Regions from separate parts of the Streptomyces cyslabdanicus genome, predicted to be linked through region 1. Evidence: riboswitches for the same ligand, from Rfam matches in the RefSeq annotation. Region 1 holds a riboswitch; each other region holds the start of a gene.
The links. Region 1 has a riboswitch for cyclic di-AMP ahead of ACTYVM_RS06465 (M23 family metallopeptidase). Riboswitches for the same ligand answer to the same signal wherever they lie in the genome.
Positions count from the first base shown of each region.

Region 2: another riboswitch for cyclic di-AMP. It lies ahead of ACTYVM_RS02185 (C40 family peptidase); the one in region 1 lies ahead of ACTYVM_RS06465 (M23 family metallopeptidase).
Region 3: another riboswitch for cyclic di-AMP. It lies ahead of ACTYVM_RS28620 (M23 family metallopeptidase); the one in region 1 lies ahead of ACTYVM_RS06465 (M23 family metallopeptidase).

Region 1 is NZ_JBQRUW010000008.1:107,983-114,110, forward strand. Features, by position in the region: gene ACTYVM_RS06450 (APC family permease) at 1-696, shown strand, start outside; gene ACTYVM_RS06455 (dihydrofolate reductase family protein) at 840-1,970, shown strand; tRNA gene ACTYVM_RS06460 (tRNA-Met) at 2,071-2,144, shown strand; cyclic di-AMP (ydaO/yuaA leader) riboswitch at 2,394-2,551, shown strand; gene ACTYVM_RS06465 (M23 family metallopeptidase) at 2,563-3,618, shown strand; gene ACTYVM_RS06470 (aldo/keto reductase) at 3,756-4,700, shown strand; gene ACTYVM_RS06475 (PrsW family intramembrane metalloprotease) at 4,732-6,105, opposite strand; gene trmB (tRNA (guanosine(46)-N7)-methyltransferase TrmB) at 6,128-6,128, opposite strand, start outside.
Region 2 is NZ_JBQRUW010000002.1:356,526-362,653, forward strand. Features, by position in the region: gene ACTYVM_RS02175 (phosphatase PAP2 family protein) at 1-706, shown strand, start outside; gene ACTYVM_RS02180 (bifunctional [glutamine synthetase] adenylyltransferase/[glutamine synthetase]-adenylyl-L-tyrosine phosphorylase) at 754-3,750, opposite strand; cyclic di-AMP (ydaO/yuaA leader) riboswitch at 4,041-4,221, shown strand; gene ACTYVM_RS02185 (C40 family peptidase) at 4,230-5,444, shown strand; gene ACTYVM_RS02190 (class II glutamine amidotransferase) at 5,612-6,128, shown strand, end outside.
Region 3 is NZ_JBQRUW010000050.1:55,834-61,961, reverse strand. Features, by position in the region: gene ACTYVM_RS28630 (GNAT family N-acetyltransferase) at 1-1,919, opposite strand, end outside; gene ACTYVM_RS28625 (HPr family phosphocarrier protein) at 2,095-2,376, shown strand; gene ACTYVM_RS28620 (M23 family metallopeptidase) at 2,453-3,208, opposite strand; cyclic di-AMP (ydaO/yuaA leader) riboswitch at 3,221-3,380, opposite strand; gene ACTYVM_RS28615 (M16 family metallopeptidase) at 3,616-5,004, opposite strand; gene ACTYVM_RS28610 (M16 family metallopeptidase) at 5,001-6,128, opposite strand, start outside.

The DNA.
Region 1 (6,128 bases):
ATCGGCTTCACCCTCTCCCAGGCCGGCATGGTCCGGCACTGGCACCTGGACCACGGTCCCGGATGGTGGCGGCGGGCGGCCGTCAACGGCCTCGGGGCACTGCTGACGCTCGCGGCCCTGGTCATCGAACTGGTCGCGAAGTTCCACGAGGGCGGCTGGCTGGTCTTCGCCGCGGTCGCCGTCCTGGTGACCGTGTTCGAGTCGGTGCACCGCACGTACCGGCGTATCGGCGCGGCCCTGCATCTCGGCGAGGTCCCCGCACGGCCCGAGCCGCGCCACACGGTCGTCGTCGTTCCCGTCGGCGCCGTCAACCTGCTCACCAGCGAGGCCATCAGCGTCGCACTGTCACTGGGCGACGACGTCCGGGCCGTCACCGTCGTGCATCCCGAGGACCGCGACGCCCCTTCCGCCGACGAGGTTCACGCCGCCTGGAACGCCTGGCGGCCCGGTGTCCCCCTCACCGTGCTGCACAGCCGCACCCGGTCCCTGACCCGGCCCGTCGTCGACCATCTGCGCGCGCTGTCCGCCCAGGAGCGGCAGGACCGGATGGTGGTCCTCATCCCGGAGATGCATCTGCCCAGGCCCTGGCAGCGGCTTCTGCAGAACCAGCGCGGCGTCGTCCTGGACCGCGCCGTGCGCCGCCATACCGACGCCGTCATCTGCCGGCTGCGGTTCCGCGTCCACCTCGAGCACTGATCGTCGCCGAGACCGCTGCCCCGCACCGACCGGTGCGCGGCCGCCCGCGTCGTGTGCGCGGCTCCGCCACGGTGGTGCCCCGCCCCCGATCGGCGGGGTCGGTCAGACTGGGAGCGAGTCCGCCGTCGAGAGAGAGGGCGTCGATGCCCCACCCGTACGTCCTGCTGTCCGCCGCCGTCTCGCTCGACGGCTACCTGGACGACACCGGCCCCGAGCGCCTGCTGCTCTCCAGCCCCGCCGACTTCGACCGGGTCGACGAGGTACGGGCGTCGGCCGACGCGATCCTGATCGGCGCCGGCACCCTGCGGGCGGACAACCCGCGGCTGCTGGTGAACTCGCCCGAACGGCGGGCCGCCCGCCGCGCCGCCGGGAAGCCGGAGTATCCGCTGAAGGTCGCGGTCAGCGCCTCCGGCGAGCTGGACCCCCGGGCGCCCTTCTGGCACACCGGCGGCGAGAAGGTCCTCTACACGACCGACGAGGGCGCGCTGCGGCTGCGGCGCGCGGGCCTGGCCGCCGACGTCGTGCCGCTGGGCGCCGAACTCGGCTGGCCCCGGCTGCTCGAGCACCTGCACGACGTACGCGGGGTGCGCCGGCTCATGGTCGAGGGCGGCGGGACGATCCACACACAGCTGCTCCAGCAGCGGCTCGCGGACGAGGTGCAGCTCGTGCTCGCCCCCCTGTTCGTGGGGGACCCCGGCGCGCCCCGGCTGTTCGGGCCCGGGGGCTACCAGGGTGGGCGGCTGCGGCTGGTGGAGACGCGGACCATCGAGGACGTCGTCCTCGTGCGCTACGAACCCACCGCCCCCGGCCTCGCCGGCCGCGCCGCCCCGGCCGACCGGCACTGGCTCCGGATCGCCTGCGAACTGGCGGCCCACTGCCCGCCGTCCAGGACCGCGTTCAGCGTGGGCGCCGTGGTGGTCGCCGCCGACGGGACCGAACTCGCCCGCGGGTACTCGCGGGAGGGGGGCGACCCGGTCGTGCATGCCGAGGAGGCGGCCCTGGCCAAGGTCGACCCGGCGGATCCGCGACTGCCGGAGGCCACGGTGTACAGCAGCCTGGAGCCGTGCGCCCGCCGCGCCTCCCGGCCGCGTCCGTGCGCCCGGCTGATTCTGGACGCCGGGGTGCGACGGGTGGTGACGGCGTGGCGGGAGCCGGACACGTTCGTCGAGGGTGCCGATGGGACCGGGGTGCTGGTGGCCGAGGGCGCGGACGTCGTGGTGGTGCCGGAGTTCGAGGAACGCGCCAGGGAACCGAACCGGCACCTGCTCGGCTGAGCGGAGCCTCGTCGCACGGCCGGGAACCGGGTGCCGGACGGCGTGGAAGTGAGCTGGGTGCGAGCAGCCCCGCGGATGGCATATACTGGTGACACAACGACGCGGGGTGGAGCAGCTCGGTAGCTCGCTGGGCTCATAACCCAGAGGTCGCAGGTTCAAATCCTGTCCCCGCTACTGAAACTCAGGGCCGGAATCCGATCAATGGATTCCGGCCCTGAGTGTTTGGCGGACGTGCGGGTTCTCCGGCAAAGGCGCGGACTCTCCCGTATGTGGAGTCAACTCGTCCGGTTTTCGGCGCCCATGGACCATAAGGTCGGGCCGCGAGGTGGAGCGATCAAGCCGAACGGCTTGGAATACAGGCCCCGGGTCTATTAACGTTCGATAACGCAGCACGGTCGTCCCAGCCGTCACAAGAGGCGGCTCCGTGCGCGCACGCCGAATCCCGCAAGGGAACCGGGGAACCACCAACTTGGGGTGAATCGGGCGTAACTGCCGTGTTCCGCATGGCTTGTTTACGCGCGTAGGAGACCTTCCCGCTCCGAACCCGTCAGCTAACCCGGTAGGCGAGACGGAAGGAAAGGAGTACGCCTTCGTGGCGTCCAACCCGCCTGCTCCGGAAGCCCCGTTCACGCCGAGCCGGCAGTACGGAGAGACCTTCGGCTACGACAGCCGCCGCGCCGACGAGGGCCCCTGGGAGGAGTGGAACCCCACCGCGGATTCCGTCCGTCCCGTGCGCGGCCGGCACCGCGTCGCCAAGCAGCGCGGCGGCGGACTCGCCCGCAGCTCCACCGTTCTCGGCGTCGGTGTCATCGCCGCCGTCGGCGCGGGCGGCATGGCCAGCGCCAACAGCGCCAAGCCGCCGGTGTCCATCTCGCTGCCCGATCTGCCCTCCGTGGGCTCCCTGTTCGACCACTCCTCCGACGCCCCCGAGGGCTCGTCGACCGCGCTCAGCAGCGTTGGCGTGACCACCGCCGAGGCCGAGGGCGGGACCGCGGACGCCGGCGAGGTGCTGCGCAACCGGATCATGGCGCAGGCCGAGCAGCAGCAGGTGCAGATCGAGGCCAAGGCTCAGGCGGACGCCGAGGCCGCCGCCGCCAAGGAGGCCGCCCAGGCCGCCTCGAAGGCGGTCGAGGAGGCCGAGGCCAAGGCCACCGCCGCGAAGCAGAAGGCGGAGGAGGAGGCCAAGCAGAAGGCCGAGGAAGCCAAGCGGAAGGCCGAGGAGGCGCGGCTGGCCGAGCTGGCCAAGCAGTACACGCTGCCCACCTCCTCGTACACGATCACCTCCACCTTCGGTCAGGCCGGCTCCATGTGGTCCTCCGGCTACCACACCGGCCTCGACTTCGCCGCGCCCACGGGCACCCTGCTCAAGGCGATCCACACCGGCACCATCACCGAGGCCGGCTGGGCCGGCGCCTACGGCTACCGCACGATCCTCACCCTCGACGACGGCACCGAGCTCTGGTACTGCCACCAGTCGTCGATCAACGTCAGCGTCGGCCAGCAGGTCAACACGGGCGACGTGATCGGCCGCGTGGGCGCCACCGGCAACGTCACCGGGCCCCATCTGCACCTGGAGGTCCACCCGGGCGGCGACGCCACCGGCATCGACCCCGCAGGGTGGCTGCGCGACAAGGGCCTCACCCCCTGACGCACACGCCCCGCCCCGTGACGTACGCGGACCGGTCTCACCCCTGACGAGCCCGTGAGGCCGGTTTGCGCAACTTTTGCGGCCGGACGCGGCCCGGCGAGGAATGGGCCGCTCCGGCGCGGTTGTTGATGTTGAACATGACTTCTCTACGCAAACTGGGTTCGTCCGATCTCGAGGTCTTCCCGCTCGCCCTCGGCGGCAACGTCTTCGGCTGGACCGCCGACCAGGAGCAGTCCTTCGCCGTCCTCGACGCCTACACGGCCGCCGGAGGCAACTTCGTCGACACCGCCGACTCCTACTCCGCGTGGATCGAGGGCAACCACGGCGGCGAGTCCGAGACGATCATCGGCAGGTGGATCAAGGAGCGCGGCAACCGCTCCGACGTCGTCATCGCCACCAAGGTCAGCCAGCACCCCGACTACCAGGGGCTGAGCGCCGCCAACATCAAGGCCGCGGCCGACGCCTCCCTCCGGCGCCTGGGCACGGACCACATCGACCTGTACTACACGCACTTCGACCGGCCGGACGTCCCCGTCGAGGAGATCATCGGCGCGCTCGACGAGCTGGTCAGGGCGGGCAAGGTGCGGCACATCGCCGCCTCCAACATCTCCGCCGAGCGCCTCCAGGAGTCCCTGGACCTCTCCGAGCGCGAGGGTCTGGCCCGGTACGTGGCGCTCCAGCCGCACTACAACCTGGTCTCGCGCGACACTTACGAAGGCGCGCTCCAGAACGTCGCCGAGCGGTCCGGCCTGGCCGCCGTCCCGTACTTCGCGCTCGCCTCCGGCTTCCTGACCGGCAAGTACCGGCCCGGTACGACGGTGGACAGCGCGCGGGCGCAGGGCGCGGCCAAGCACCTCGAGACCGAGCGGGGCCGCAACGTCCTCGCGGCCTTGGACGAGGTCGCACGGGCCCATGACGCCGAGGTCGCCACGGTGGCCCTGGCCTGGCTCGCCGCACAGCCGACGGTGGCCGCCCCGATCGCCTCGGCGCGGACGGTGGAACAGCTCCCGGCACTGCTCGGGGTCGCCGAGCTGCGGCTCACGGACGAGGAGCTCGGAAAGCTGACGCGGGCGTCGGCGTAGCTCCCCGTCCCCCGGGACGGAACAGCCGGCGCTAAGGCTGTGTCCGGTACGGGTTGTACACGGGGGACGGCGTCAGCTGCGCGGGGTACGGCGTCGCCGGTCCGTACGGCCCGTACGACCCGTGCCCCAGCGGTCGCGGGTGCACCCCGTACACGCCGTACACCCCGTACCCGGGCCAGGGCGGCGCAGCCATGGGCGTGGTCGTCCTGGCCGCGTGGTCCAGCGCGGGCTGCGCCACCTCCCGCCTGCGCCACAGCTCGTGCAGCAGCTCCCGCTCCCGTACGGCGAAGTCGGCCCCCGCCCGTCCCCGGCGCCCCCGGTGCCGGAGGCAGGCCAGCTGGGTCGCGTACGCCTCGTACTGGGCGACCGTCCGCGCCGCCTGCCTGTCGAGGTGGCGCCGGGCGTGCTCGCGGGCCAGCCTGCGCGCCCGCATGGAGGCCAGGGCGAACGGTTCGGCCGGGGTGAGCCAGCCGGCGGCGGTGTACGCGGGCAGCTCCTCGCGCACGGTCCTCAGCTCGCGCTGCCGGGTCCAGACGACCAGCCAGGTCAGCAGGCCGAACGCGGGCACCATGATGGCGGCGTACACCGCGAGGAAGCCGTACTCGCCGAAGGTCGCCGAGCCGTTCCACAGGGCGTGCATGCCCATCGCGAGCAGCAGCCCGGCCGGCGGCGGCAGCAGGCGCCGCAGCCGACGGCCCCCGGACGTCGCGGCGATGCCGAAGCCGATGCCGGTGAGCACGGTGAACATCGGGTGCGCGAACGGCGACATGACGACGCGGACGAAGAAGGTCGCCGCGGTGACGGAGGCGATGCCCCGGTCACCGGTGAGCTGGTCGGCGCCGAAGGCGTTGCCGAGGTAGAGGATGTTCTCGGTGAACGCGAAGCCGGTCGCGGTCACCCCGGCGATGACGACCCCGTCGACGACGCCGGTGAAGTCGCGCCTGCGGAAGAGGAAGACCAGCAGGACGGCGGCGGCCTTCGCGGACTCCTCCACGACCGGCGCTATCACGGTCGCGCCCAGGGTGTCCGCGCCCGCGGGGTCGGCGGTCGCCGTGGCGATCCAGTGGGTGGCGAAACTGTTGGCGACGATCGCGATCAGGGCCGCCGCGCAGGCGCCCCAGGCGAAGGCGAACACCAGGTTCCGCCAGGGGGCGGGCTCGACCCGGTCCAGCCAGCGGAAGGCGGCCGTCAGCAGCGGTACGGGCAGCACCGCGAGACCGAGCCCGACGAGGAACCCCTCGGTGCCGGTCTGCCGGCGCACGAGGGCGAGGATGACGAGCCCGGAGAGGGCGAGCAGGGTGACGAGGGCGCCGTACCGGACCCATCGCCGCTGCCACCAGTGCGCGTGGCGGGAGGTGCCGCCGGGGGCACCGGGAGGTGTCGGGTACGGGGGGCAGGCGGCCACGGCATCGGCCCTCACGAGGTCAC
Region 2 (6,128 bases), on a different contig from region 1:
GGTGAGTTACTGGACGTACTCGCTGATCCGCAACGCGGTCCCGGAGCAGAAGGGCAAGGCGCTGCGCAACGCGGACTGGGTCTGGAGCGCCGAGCACCAGCTCGGCATCGCCGTCGAACACTCGGTCAACCATGCCGTCGACTCGGTGACTTGGCTGATCATCGGCATGAACTACTACTACGCGACGCTGCACTTCGTGGTCACCATCGGCGTCCTGGTGTGGCTCTACCGCACGCACCCGGGCCGCTACGCGGCGGCCCGGCTCACCCTCTTCGTGACGACGGGCGTGGCCCTGCTCGGCTACTACCTGTACCCGCTGGCGCCCCCGCGCCTGATGACCGGCGGCCACTTCGTCGACACGGTCCAGGTCCACCACACCTGGGGTTCCATGGCCTCCGGCGACCTGAAGAACATGTCCAACCAGTACGCCGCGATGCCGTCCATGCACATCGGCTGGTCCCTGTGGTGCGGGCTGACCCTCTTCGCCCTGTGCACGGTCCCGTGGCTGCGCGTCCTCGGCCTGCTCTACCCCGTGGCCACCCTGGTCGTCATCGTCGCCACCGCCAACCACTTCTGGCTCGACGCGGTCGGCGGCGTCCTGTGCCTCTCCTTCGGCTTCACGGTGGCCCGCCTCTGGTACGGGGCGCTGCCGCACGCCCTGCCGCGGCGGACGCCTGCCCTGCGGCCGGCGCAGGCGCAGGCGTAGGGCAGGCCCAGGCACAAGCGGGGGCCTGCCTGCGCACCCCCCACCTCTCACGCGCCGTAGAACAGCTCCTCCATGACTGCCCGGGCCCGGCGGGTCGTTCGCCGGTACGCGTCGAGCATGTCGCCCGCGTGCCCCGGCCCATACCCCAGGTACCGGCCCACCGCGGCCAGCTCCCGCGGCTCGGTGGGAAACGTGTCCCCCGCCCGCCCCCGGACCAGCATCACCGCGTTGCGCACCCGTGTGGCCAGCACCCACGCCTCGTCGAGGGTCGAGGCGTCCTCCGGGGACACCAGTCCCGCCTCCCTGGCCGCCGCCAGCGCCTCACGCGTGCGCGTGGTCCGCAGCGACGCCTCTTTGGCCGCGTGCCGCATCTGGAGCAGCTGCACGGTCCACTCCACGTCGGACAGCCCGCCCGGCCCCAGTTTGGTGTGCAGCTTGGGATCGGCGCCGCGCGGCAGCCGCTCGGACTCCATCCGGGCCTTCAGCCGCCGGATCTCCCGCACCGCCTCCTCGCGCAGCCCGCCGCGCGGATAACGCAGCGGGTCGACCAGCTCGACGAACCGCCGCCCCAGGTCCTCGTCCCCGGCCACCGGTTCGGCCCGCAGCAGCGCCTGCGACTCCCACACCAGCGACCAACGCCGGTAGTACGCCTCGTACGACCTGAGCGTCCGCACCAGCGGGCCGGACTTCCCCTCGGGGCGCAGATCCGCGTCGACCAGCAGCGGCGGATCCGCGCTCGGGATCTGGAGCAGCCGCCGCAGCTCGGCGACCACCCGGGACGCGGCCTCGGCGGCCTCCCGCTCGTCGGCGCCCTCCCACGGCTCGTGCACGAACAGCACGTCCGCGTCCGAGCCGTAGCCCAGCTCGTGCCCGCCGAACCGTCCCATGCCGATGATCGCGAACCGGGTCGGCAGGGTGTCCCCCCACTCCTTGCGCACGACCGCCCGCAGGGTGCCGGCCAGCGTCGCCGCCGTCAGGTCGGACACCGCGCCGCCCACCCGGTCCACGAGCGCGCCCTGGTCCGCCTCGGCGGGCTGGGCCTCGGTGCCGTAGGTGCCGACGATGTCGGCGGCGGCGGTACGGAACAGCTCCCGCCGCCGTACGCCGCGCGCCGCCGTGACGCCCTGCTCGGCGGTCTCCGCACGGCGGACGGCGGCGAGGACCTCCTGCTCCAGCTGGGCGCGCCCGCGCGGTTCGAGGCCGCCCGCGTCGCCGTTCCCCAGCAGGGCCACCGCCTCCGGTGCCCGCATCAGCAGGTCGGGGGCCAGCCGCCCGGCCGACAGCACCCGGGCGAGGTTCTCGGCGGCGGCCCCCTCGTCGCGCAGCAGCCGCAGGTACCAGGGGGTCTTGCCGAGCGCGTCCGACACCTTGCGGAAGTTCAGCAGCCCGGCGTCCGGGTCGGCGGAGTCCGCGAACCACCCCAGCAGCACGGGCAGCAGGGTCCGCTGGATGGCCGCCTTCCTGGTGACGCCGGAAGCCAGCGCCTCCAGGTGGCGCAGGGCCGCGGCCGGATCGGCGTACCCGAGCGCGACCAGCCGCTCCCGCGCGGCCTCCGGCCGCAACCTGGCCTCGCCGGGAGCGAGTTGGGCGACGGCGTCGAGCAGCGGCCGGTAGAACAGCTTCTCGTGCAGCCGGCGCACGACACTGGTGTGTCGTTTCCACTCGCGGGTGAGCTCGGTGATCGGGTCGCTGCGCAGGCCGAGCGACCGTCCGAGCCGGCGCAGATCGGCCTCGTCCTCGGGGACGAGGTGGGTGCGCCGCAGCCGGAACAGCTGGATGCGGTGCTCCAGGGAGCGCAGGAACCGGTAGGCGTCGTCGAGTTGCACGGCGTCCACGCGGCCGACGTACCCGCCGGCGGCCAGCGCCTGCAACGCGTCCAGGGTGGAGCCGCTGCGCAGCGAGCGGTCGGTGCGCCCGTGCACCAACTGAAGCAGCTGCACGGCGAATTCGACGTCGCGCAGACCGCCGGGACCGAGCTTCAGCTCACGCTCGACCTCGGCCACGGGGATGGTCTCGACGACGCGGCGGCGCATCTTCTGCACGTCGGCGACGAAGTTCTCGCGCTCGGCGGCCTGCCAGACCAGCGGGTCGAGTGCGGCGATGTACTGGCCGCCCAGCTCCAGGTCGCCGGCCACCGGGCGGGCCTTGAGCAGCGCCTGGAACTCCCAGGTCTTGGCCCACCGCTGGTAGTAGGCGACGTGGCTGCTGAGGGTGCGCACCAGCGGCCCGTTGCGGCCCTCGGGCCGCAGGTTGGCGTCGACCGGCCAGATCGAGCCCTCCACGGTCGTCTCGGAGCAGATCCGCATCATGTGCGAGGCGAGCGCGGTCGCGGCGCGCAGGGCCTTGACCTCGTCGGCCCCGTCCGCGGCCTCCCCGACGAAGATCACGTCGACGTCGGAGACGTAGTTGAGTTCGTGGCCGCCGCACTTGCCCATCGCGATCACCGCGAGCCGGCACAGCGCGTCGTCCTCGGGCGCGGCGGCCCGCGCGAGCCGGAGCGCGGCGCGCAGGGTGGCGGTGGCGAGGTCGGCGAGTTCGGCGGCGGTCTCGGCGACATCGGTGGTGCCGCACACGTCGCGGGCCGCGATGGACAGCAGGCAGCGCCGGTAGGCGACGCGCAGCGCGACCGGGTCGCCGGCCTCGGCGAGCCCCTGCTCGAACTCCGCCACGCCCGGGTGCAGGTCGCGCGGCTCGTAGGTGACCAGCGCCCGCCAGTCGCCGGCGTGCCGGGCGAGGTGGTCGCCGAGCGCGGCGGAGGCGCCGAGCACGCCGAGCAGCCGGTCGCGCAGCGGCTTGGCCGCTATCAGCGTGTCGAGCAGCTCGCGGCGGGCCTTGGACTCCGGCTGCGCCTCCAGCAACCGGACCAGACCGCCCAGCGCGAGGTCCGGGTCGGCGGTGGCGCCCAGCGCCTCCAGCAGCACCGGGTCGTCCCGGAGCGGGGCGAGGTCCGGGCCCTCCAGCAGCCGCTCGGCGTCCGAGGCATGGATGAAGCCGTGCCGCAGCAGCCGCGTGAAGGTACTGCTCCTGCGTCCCGGCGCCGTCATCCCGGCCTCCCGTCGGATCAAGCCCGTCCTGGCCAGAGCCTATCCGCACTCCCGGCCCGGGGCCCTGACGGCGGACCCGCCTTCCCCCGCCGGTCGAAACCGGACGGCACCGGCAGGTGCTTCTCCGGGCCGACGCCGGCGGCCACCGGAGTGCAGCCACCCGCACACGTACCGTGAAAGTCACGAAAACGTAGCGGACATATCACGCACCAACCTTCACAGCAGTCACACGCGTTGGCTAGCGTGCCCGGCGGGCACCCCGTACCCCCGCCGGCGAACAACGCCGGGACGGGTGGCCCGCGCCGAGTCCGGTGCGCTTCACGGCAGCCGGAGCCGGGGACCCAACTCATCCCTGGGGTGAATCGGTCCCGTACACGCGTCCCCCACAGCGTGCACGGGACGGTAGGGCAGCCCTTCCGACCACCCGCCCGAACCCGACAGCCAACCCGGTAGGCGGTCCGTGGAAGGAGTCGCCACCCTTGGCGTCGCACCGCAAAGCCCGGCCCACGGCGACCCGCATCGCCGGACTGCGCACGTCCCCGGCCCTCGGTCTGACGACCGCGGCCCTCACCTCCGTGGCCCTGCTGTCCCAGACGGCGAACGCCGCGCCCGCGCAGCCCGGCAGACCCAGCCTCGAAGAGGTGCAGAAGAGGGTCGACGACCTCTTCCACCAGGCCGAAGTGGCCACCGAGAAGTACAACGCGTCGAAGGAGAGGACCGCCACGCAGCGCCAGCGCGTGAACGGCCTCCTCGACGACGTGGCGAAGCGTGCCGAGAAACTGAACGAGGCGCGGAACGAACTCGGCTCGTTCGCCGCCGCCCAGTACCGCACGGGCGGAATCTCCGGCACCGCGACGCTGCTGCTCGCGAAGGACCCCCAGCAGTACTTCGCCCAGGACCATCTGATGAGCCAGCTCACCGAGCGGCAGAAGAAGGCCGTGGACGACTACCAGACCGCGCAGCTCGCGACGGCGAAGAAGCGCACCGAGGCGGCGGGGATCCTGGAGTCGCTGACCACCTCGCAGAACGAGCTGAGGACCAGCAAGCAGGACGTCCAGCAGAAGCTCACCGAGGCACGCCGGCTGCTGTCGACGCTGACCGCCGAGGAGAAGGCGCGGCTGGCGGCGATCGAGAAGAAGAAGCAGGAGGTCGCCCGGCAGAAGGCCGCGGAGCTGGCCCGCCGGCAGGCGGCGGAGGAGGCGGCGGCGGCGAAGAAGCGCCAACAGGAGGAGGCGGCGAAGAGCTCCGACGCGCAGGCGAGCAGCGGAACGGGCGCGGACACGAGCGCCGGATCGAGCACGGGTACGGGCACGAGCACGAGCGCCGGATCGAGCACCGGCTATGCCGCCAAGGCCGCCAAGGTCATCGACTTCGCAAGGGCCCAGATGGGCAAGCCGTACGTGTGGGGCGCCTCCGGCCCCGACTCGTACGACTGCTCCGGGCTCACGCAGGCCGCCTGGAAGTCCGCCGGGATATCACTGCCGCGCACCACCTGGGACCAGGTGGGGGTCGGCACGACCGTCCCCGTCTCCGAAGCCCAGCCCGGCGACCTGGTCTTCTTCTACGACGACATCAGCCACGTCGGGATCTACATCGGCGACGGCATGATGATCCACGCGCCGCACTCGGGCGCGAACGTCCGCGAGGAGTCGATCTACTACATGCCGATCCACAGCGTCGTCCGCCCCGCGTGACGCGCGTGCCGGACGCCTGGTGCTGGCACCGGACAGGGAAGGGCCCGCACCCGAAGGCGCCGGCCCTTCGCTGTCGGCATGCGGCGGGTGGGGCCGCGGCGCACGCTGGTTCTTGTACCTGCCGGAGGCGGGAGGCCGCGCGGGCGGACAGTGGAGGTGCGTCGTCCATGTGCCGTTGGCTTGCCTATGCGGGGACACCCGTACTGCTCGATGACGTCCTGTACCAGCCGGACCACTCGCTGATCGACCAGAGCCTGCACTCGCGGATGGGCATGGAGACGACCAACGGCGACGGGTTCGGCATCGGCTGGTACACGCCGGAGGCCGACAGCCCGGCGGTCGTGCGGGACACCGGCCCGGCATGGAACAACCGCAACCTGCGGGAGATAGCGCAGCACGTCCGGTCACCGCTGTTCTTCGCCCACATCCGGGCCTCGACCGGCACGGCGGTGCAGCAGACCAACTGCCATCCCTTCCGCCACGGCCGGTGGATGTGGATGCACAACGGCGCGATCAACGAGTTCGACAGGCTCAGGAGGGAACTCTGCCTGGCCGTCGACCCGGGGCTCTTCTCCCGCATCGAGGGATCGACGGACTCCGAGGTGATGTTCTTCCTGGCCCTCACCTTCGGCCTCGACGACGATCCGCCGGGCGCGGTGGCACGCATGGCGGGGTTCGTCGAGC
Region 3 (6,128 bases), on a different contig from region 1:
GTGGGCGGTGGGAGCAGGGGGGTCGCTCCCGGCTGGGGGCCCGGGCCGGGCGGCGGGGCGGTGCTGGTGGCGGCGGACAGGGCCTCCGCCAGCCCGCCGAACTCGACGTGCACGACCAGGACCGGCTTGCCGGGCACCTCCTGCGCGGCCGAGCGCAGCGCCTCGGCCAGGGCCGCGTTCTCGGCGGCCCCCTCCCCCAGCGCCGGTATCAGCGTGACGACCACCGCGTCGGCGGTCTCGTCGGCGAGCGCCCGGGACAACGCGACCCGGAAGTCCTCCGCCGAGGCCCCCGTCGTCAGGTCCCGCGGCGGCTGGGGGCGCAGCCCCTCCGCGAGACAGCGGTCGTAGGTCAGCACGCCCAGCGACTCGGAGTTGCCGAGGATCGCCACGCGCGGCCCCGGCGGCAGCGGCTGCCGGGCGAGCAGCAGGCCGGTGTCGACCAGTTCGGTGATGGTGTCGACCCGGATCACACCGGCCTGCCGCAGCAGCGCGGACACCGTCGCGTGCGGCAGCCGCGTCGCCCGGACCGCGTGCCCCTGCGGGGCGGAGCCCGCGCTCTGCACCACGACCAGCGGCTTCACCGCCGCCGTGCGCCGGGCCAGGCGGGTGAACTTGCGCGGGTTGCCGATGGACTCCAGGTACATCAGGGCGACGTCGGTGTCGGGGTCGTCGTACCAGAACTGCATGACGTCGTTGCCGGAGACGTCCGCCCTGTTGCCGGCCGACACGAAGGTCGACACGCCCGTGACCCCGGTGACCCCGCCGCCGCGCCGGTGCAGCCGGGACAGCAGCGCGATGCCGATGGCCCCGGACTGGGCGAACAGACCGATGCGGCCGGGCCGGGGCAGCTCGGGGGCGAGGGAGGCGTTCAGCCGGACGTCCGGCGAGGTGTTGATGATCCCGAAGGTGTTGGGCCCGATGATCCGCATGCCGTACGTCCGCGCCTGCCGTACGAGCGCGCGCTGCCGCTCACGTCCCTCGGGGCCGCTCTCCGCGTAGCCCGCGGAGATCACGACGAGCCCCTGCACGCCGTGCTCGCCGCACTCGGCGACGGCGTCCGGGACGTGCTCGGCCGGCACGGCGACGACGGCGAGGTCCACGGGCCCGTCGATGTCCCGCACCGAGCGGTGGGCGGGCACCCCGTCGATCTCCTCGCGGTCCTCGCCGAAGGCCCGGTTCACGGCGTGCAGTCGGCCGGTGAACCCGGCGTCGCGGATGTTGTCGAGGATGCCGCGGCCCACGCCGCCGCGCGCGCGGCCCACGCCGATGACGGCGACCGAGCCGGGCGCCAGGAGCCGCCGTACCGACCGCCCCTCGGCCCGCTGCTCCCGTGCGCGCTGTACGGCCAGCGAGCGGTCGGTCGGCTCGAGGTCGAACTCCAGGCGTACGACGCCGTCCTCGAAGCTGCGCTTCTGGGTGTACCCGGCGTCCGTGAACACCTTGATCATCTTGGTGTTGGCCGGAAGCACCTCGGCGGTGAAGCGGCGGATGCCACGCTCGCGGGCGACGGCCGCGATGTGCTCAAGGAGCGCGGAGGCGACCCCGCGTCCCTGGTGGGCGTCCTGCACCAGGAAGGCGACCTCGGCCTCGTCGGAGGGCGCCGAGGCGGGCATGCCGTCCACGCCGACGCGGTCGTAGCGTACGGTGGCGATGAACTCGCCGCCGACCGTGGCCGCGAGTCCCACCCGATCCACGAAGTCGTGGTGCGTGAAGCGGTGGACGTCCTTCGCGGACAGACGCGGGTAGGGCGCGAAGAAGCGGTAATACTTGGACTCGTCCGACACCTGTTCGTAGAAGCTGACCAGACGGTCGGCGTCGTCGGCGGTGATGGGGCGGATCCTCGCGGTGCCGCCGTCGCGCAGCACCACGTCGGCCTCCCAGTGGGCGGGGTACTCGTGCCGGTCCGGCGAGGTCTGCATGCGCCCCAGCGTACGGCTCGCGTCCGACAGCGGCGCGAGGCAGTCTGTGGAGGACACCCATCGGACCGAGGCCGCGGTCCGATGCCACCCGGAGCGGCGCACGCGCCGCTCCGGACCTGTTCCACATATGGAAAACTGGTCTAGACAACCCTGATCACCTGAAGGGCAGCAACACATGGCTGAGCGCCGCGTCAACGTCGGCTGGGCCGAGGGTCTCCACGCCCGCCCCGCCTCCATCTTCGTCCGGGCCGCCACGGCCGCAGGCATCCCCGTGACGATCGCCAAGGCCGACGGCACGCCCGTCAACGCGGCCTCCATGCTGGCCGTGCTCGGCCTCGGCGCCGAGGGCGGCGAGGAGATCGTCCTGGCCTCCGACGCCGACGGCGCGGACGCCGCGCTGGACCGGCTGGCCAAGCTGGTCGCCGAGGGGCTCGAGGAGCTTCCCGAGACGGTCTGACCGGCAGGACCGGTGAAGCACCGAAGCCGTGCCGCCCCGTCCGGGTGGCACGGCTTCGCCGCGTCGGCGCAGGGAATCAGACGTGGACGCCGTGCTTGCGGAGGTAGGCCACGGGGTCGACGTCGGAGCCGTAGTCCGGGGTCGTACGGGCCTCGAAGTGCAGGTGCGGTCCGGTGACGTTGCCGGTCGCGCCGGACAGGCCGATCCGCTGGCCCGGGACGACCCGCTGGCCCACCGAGACCGCGATGGACGACAGGTGCCCGTACTGGGTGTACATGCCGTCGGCCATCCTGATCACGACCTGGTTGCCGTACGCGCCGCCCCAGCCGGCGTCGACGACGGTGCCGAGGCCGACCGCGTGGACGGGGGTGCCGCTCGCGGCGTGGAAGTCGACACCGGTGTGGGTGCCGGAGGACCACAGGGAGCCACCGACCCGGTAGCCGGTCGATATGTAGGAGTCGAGGATCGGCGCCACGAAGGCGTTGAGGCGCTTGCGCTCGGCCTCGCGGGCGGCGCGGGCCTTGGCCTCGCGCTCCTTCGCCGCCCGCTCCGCGGCCTTCTTGCGCGCGGCCGCCTCGGCCTGCTTGCGCGCGGCGGCCCGGTGCTGGGCGACGGCCTGGGCCTCGATCTTCGCGGCGACGCTGTCGCCGAGGGTGACTACCGGGGTGAGGCCGGTGTCCTCGAGGGCGGGAACGTCGGCGGCGAGGGCCGGGGCGGTGAGCGTGCCGATGACACCGGTGGTGGCCAGGGCCGCGACGCCCGCCGCGCGGGCGGTGGTGCGGTGCATCCGGCTCGGCCGTCGGTGCTTCCCGGCGGCGCGGGTGAACGCCATGGAGACGTGGGTCCTTTCCTTCCCTGTCGCCTACCGGGTTAGCTGACGGGTTCGGAGCAGGAAGGTCTCCTACGGCCCCGCGCGTCGCGCGCGGACGGCCGATTCACCCCAGGGACGGTGGGTCCCCGGCTCCCCTGGCTCGCGCCGTACGGGGACTCGGCGATGACTGTCCGGTGCCGCGGACGCGGCGCACTGCCCGACGAACAGCCGGACCGACGCTAGACGGGACCGCTTTCAATCCCCAAACGGATCAGATGTTTTGTAGCGCACACCACAGGGCAGACAGGCAACCTCCCCCTCAATTCGGACAACTTCAGGACAACGCAGGGCCCTGGTGACGTTTCGGTCACCAGGGCCCCATGCGCGCGTGTGCCCCTCGCCGCGCTCGGCGGTGGCGAGGCGGGCCTCTACTCGGCCGTGACGACGACGACCCGGCCGACGCCCAGGGCCTCGACGGGCTCCTTGATCTGCGCCGCGTCACCGACGAGGACCGTCACCAGACGGTCCACCGGGAACGCGTTGACGACGGCCGCGGTGGCCTCCACCGTGCCGGTCGCGGCGAGCTGCTGGTAGAGCGTCGCCTGGTAGTCGTCGGGCAGGTGCTGCTCGACCTGGTCGGCCAGCGTGCCGGCCACGGCGGCCGCCGTCTCGTACTTCAGCGGCGCCACACCGACGAGGTTCTGCACGGCGACGTCCCGCTCGGGGTCGGTGAGGCCCTCCGCGGCGAGCTTGCGCAACACCGTGAACAGGTCGTCCAGGGCCGGGCCGGTGTTCGGGGTGTCGACCGAGCCGCTGATGGCGAGCATCGCGGCGCCCGACCCGTCGGGGGCCGACCGCAGCACCTGACCGAACGCCCGCACCCCGTAGGTGTATCCCTTCTCCTCGCGCAGGACGCGGTCCAGGCGGGAGGTGAGGGTGCCGCCGAGGCAGTAGGTGCCGAGCACCTGGGCGGGCCACACGCGGGCGTGCCGGTCGGGGCCGATCCGGCCGATGAGCAGCTGCGTCTGGACGGCGCCGGGCCGGTCCACGATGACCACGCGGCCGGTGTCGTCGGCGGTCACCGGCGGCACGGGCCGCGGCTTGGCGGGCGAGGCGGTCCAGGCGCCCAGGGTCCGGCCCAGCAGCTCGTCGAGGTCGACGCCGGTGAGGTCGCCGACGACCACGGCGGTGGCCGTGGCCGGGCGCACGTGCCGGTCGTAGAAGGCGCGCACGGCCGCCGCGTCGATGGCGCCGACCGTCTCCTCGGTGCCCTGGCGCGGACGCGACATGCGCGCGTCGGCCGGGAAGAGTTCCTTGGACAGCTCCTTGGCGGCGCGGCGGGCCGGGTTGGCCAGCTCGTGCGGGATCTCGTCGAGCCGGTTGCGCACCAGTCGCTCGACCTCGCTGTCGGCGAACGCGGGCGCCCTGAGGGCGTCGGACAGCAGGCCGAGTCCCTTGGCCAGGCGGGAGGCGGGGACTTCCAGGCTCAGCCGTACGCCGGGGTGGTCGGCGTGCGCGTCGAGGGTGGCGCCCGCGCGCTCCAGCTCGGCGGCGAACTCCTCGGCGGAGTGCTGGTCGGTGCCCTCGGAGAAGGCGCGCGCCATGATCGTGGCGACGCCGTCCAGGCCGGCCGGCTCCGCGTCCAGGGGTGCGTCCAGCAGTACCTCGACGGCGACGACCTGCTGGCCGGGGCGGTGGCAGCGCAGCACCGTCAGGCCGTTGTCCAGCGTCCCGCGCTCGGGTGCGGGGAACGCCCACGGCTTGGCCGCGCCGGCCCGGGGCTGGGGGTGGAACTCCATCGTGGCGAGCTCGGTCACTTCGCCGCCTCCTCGGTCTCGTCGGTGGCCGCGGCGTCCGCGTCCTGGGCGTCGTCCTGCGCGTCGGCGGCGGTCGGCTCGTAGACGAGCACCGCGCGGTTGTCGGGGCGCAGCCGGGACTTGGCGACCTCCTGGACCTCCTCGGGCGTCACCTCCAGGACGCGCTTGACGGCGGTCAGGGCGAGCTGCGGGTCGCCGAACAGGACGGCGTAGCGGCACAGTTCGTCGGCGCGGCCGGCGACCGTGCCGAGGCGGTCCAGCCACTCGCGCTCCAGCTGGGCCTGGGCACGCTCCATCTCCTCGGCCGTCGGGCCCTGTTCGGCGAACCGGGCGAGCTCCTCGTCGATGGCCGACTCGATGACGGGCACCTCGACGTCGCCGGAGGTCTTCACGTCCAGCCAGCCCAGGGAGGGCGCGCCGGCCAGCCGCAGCAGTCCGAAGCCGGCCGCGACGGCCGTGCGGTCGCGGCGCACCAGCCGGTTGTAGAGCCGGGAGGACTCGCCGCCGCCGAGGATGGTGAGCGCCAGGTCGGCCGCGTCGGACGCGCGCGTGCCGTCGTGCGGCAGACGGTAGGCGGCCATCAGGGCGCGGGCCGGGACCTCCTCCTTGACGACCTCGCGCCGCTGCCTGCCGATGACCTCGGGCAGGGAGCCGTCGCGGGGCTCGGGCTTGCCGTCGTGGGACGCGATGGAGCCGAAGTACTTCTCGATCCAGGCGAGCGTCTGCTCCGGGTCGATGTCACCGACGACCGACAGGACGGCGTTGTTCGGCGCGTAGTACGTGCGGAAGAACGCGCGCGCGTCCTCCAGGGTGGCCGCGTCCAGGTCCGCCATGGACCCGATCGGCGTGTGGTGGTACGGGTGGCCCTCCGGGTAGGCGAGGGCGGTCAGCCGCTCGAAGGCGGTGCCGTAGGGGACGTTGTCGTAGCGCTGGCGGCGCTCGTTCTTGACGACGTCGCGCTGGTTCTCCATGGACTCGTCGTCCAGCGCCGCGAGCAGGGAGCCCATGCGGTCGGCCTCCAGCCAGAGGGCGAGCTCCAGCTGGTGGGCGGGCATGGTCTCGAAGTAGTTGGTGCGCTCGAAGCTGGTGGTGCCGTTGAGCGAGCCGCCCGCGCCCTGCACCAG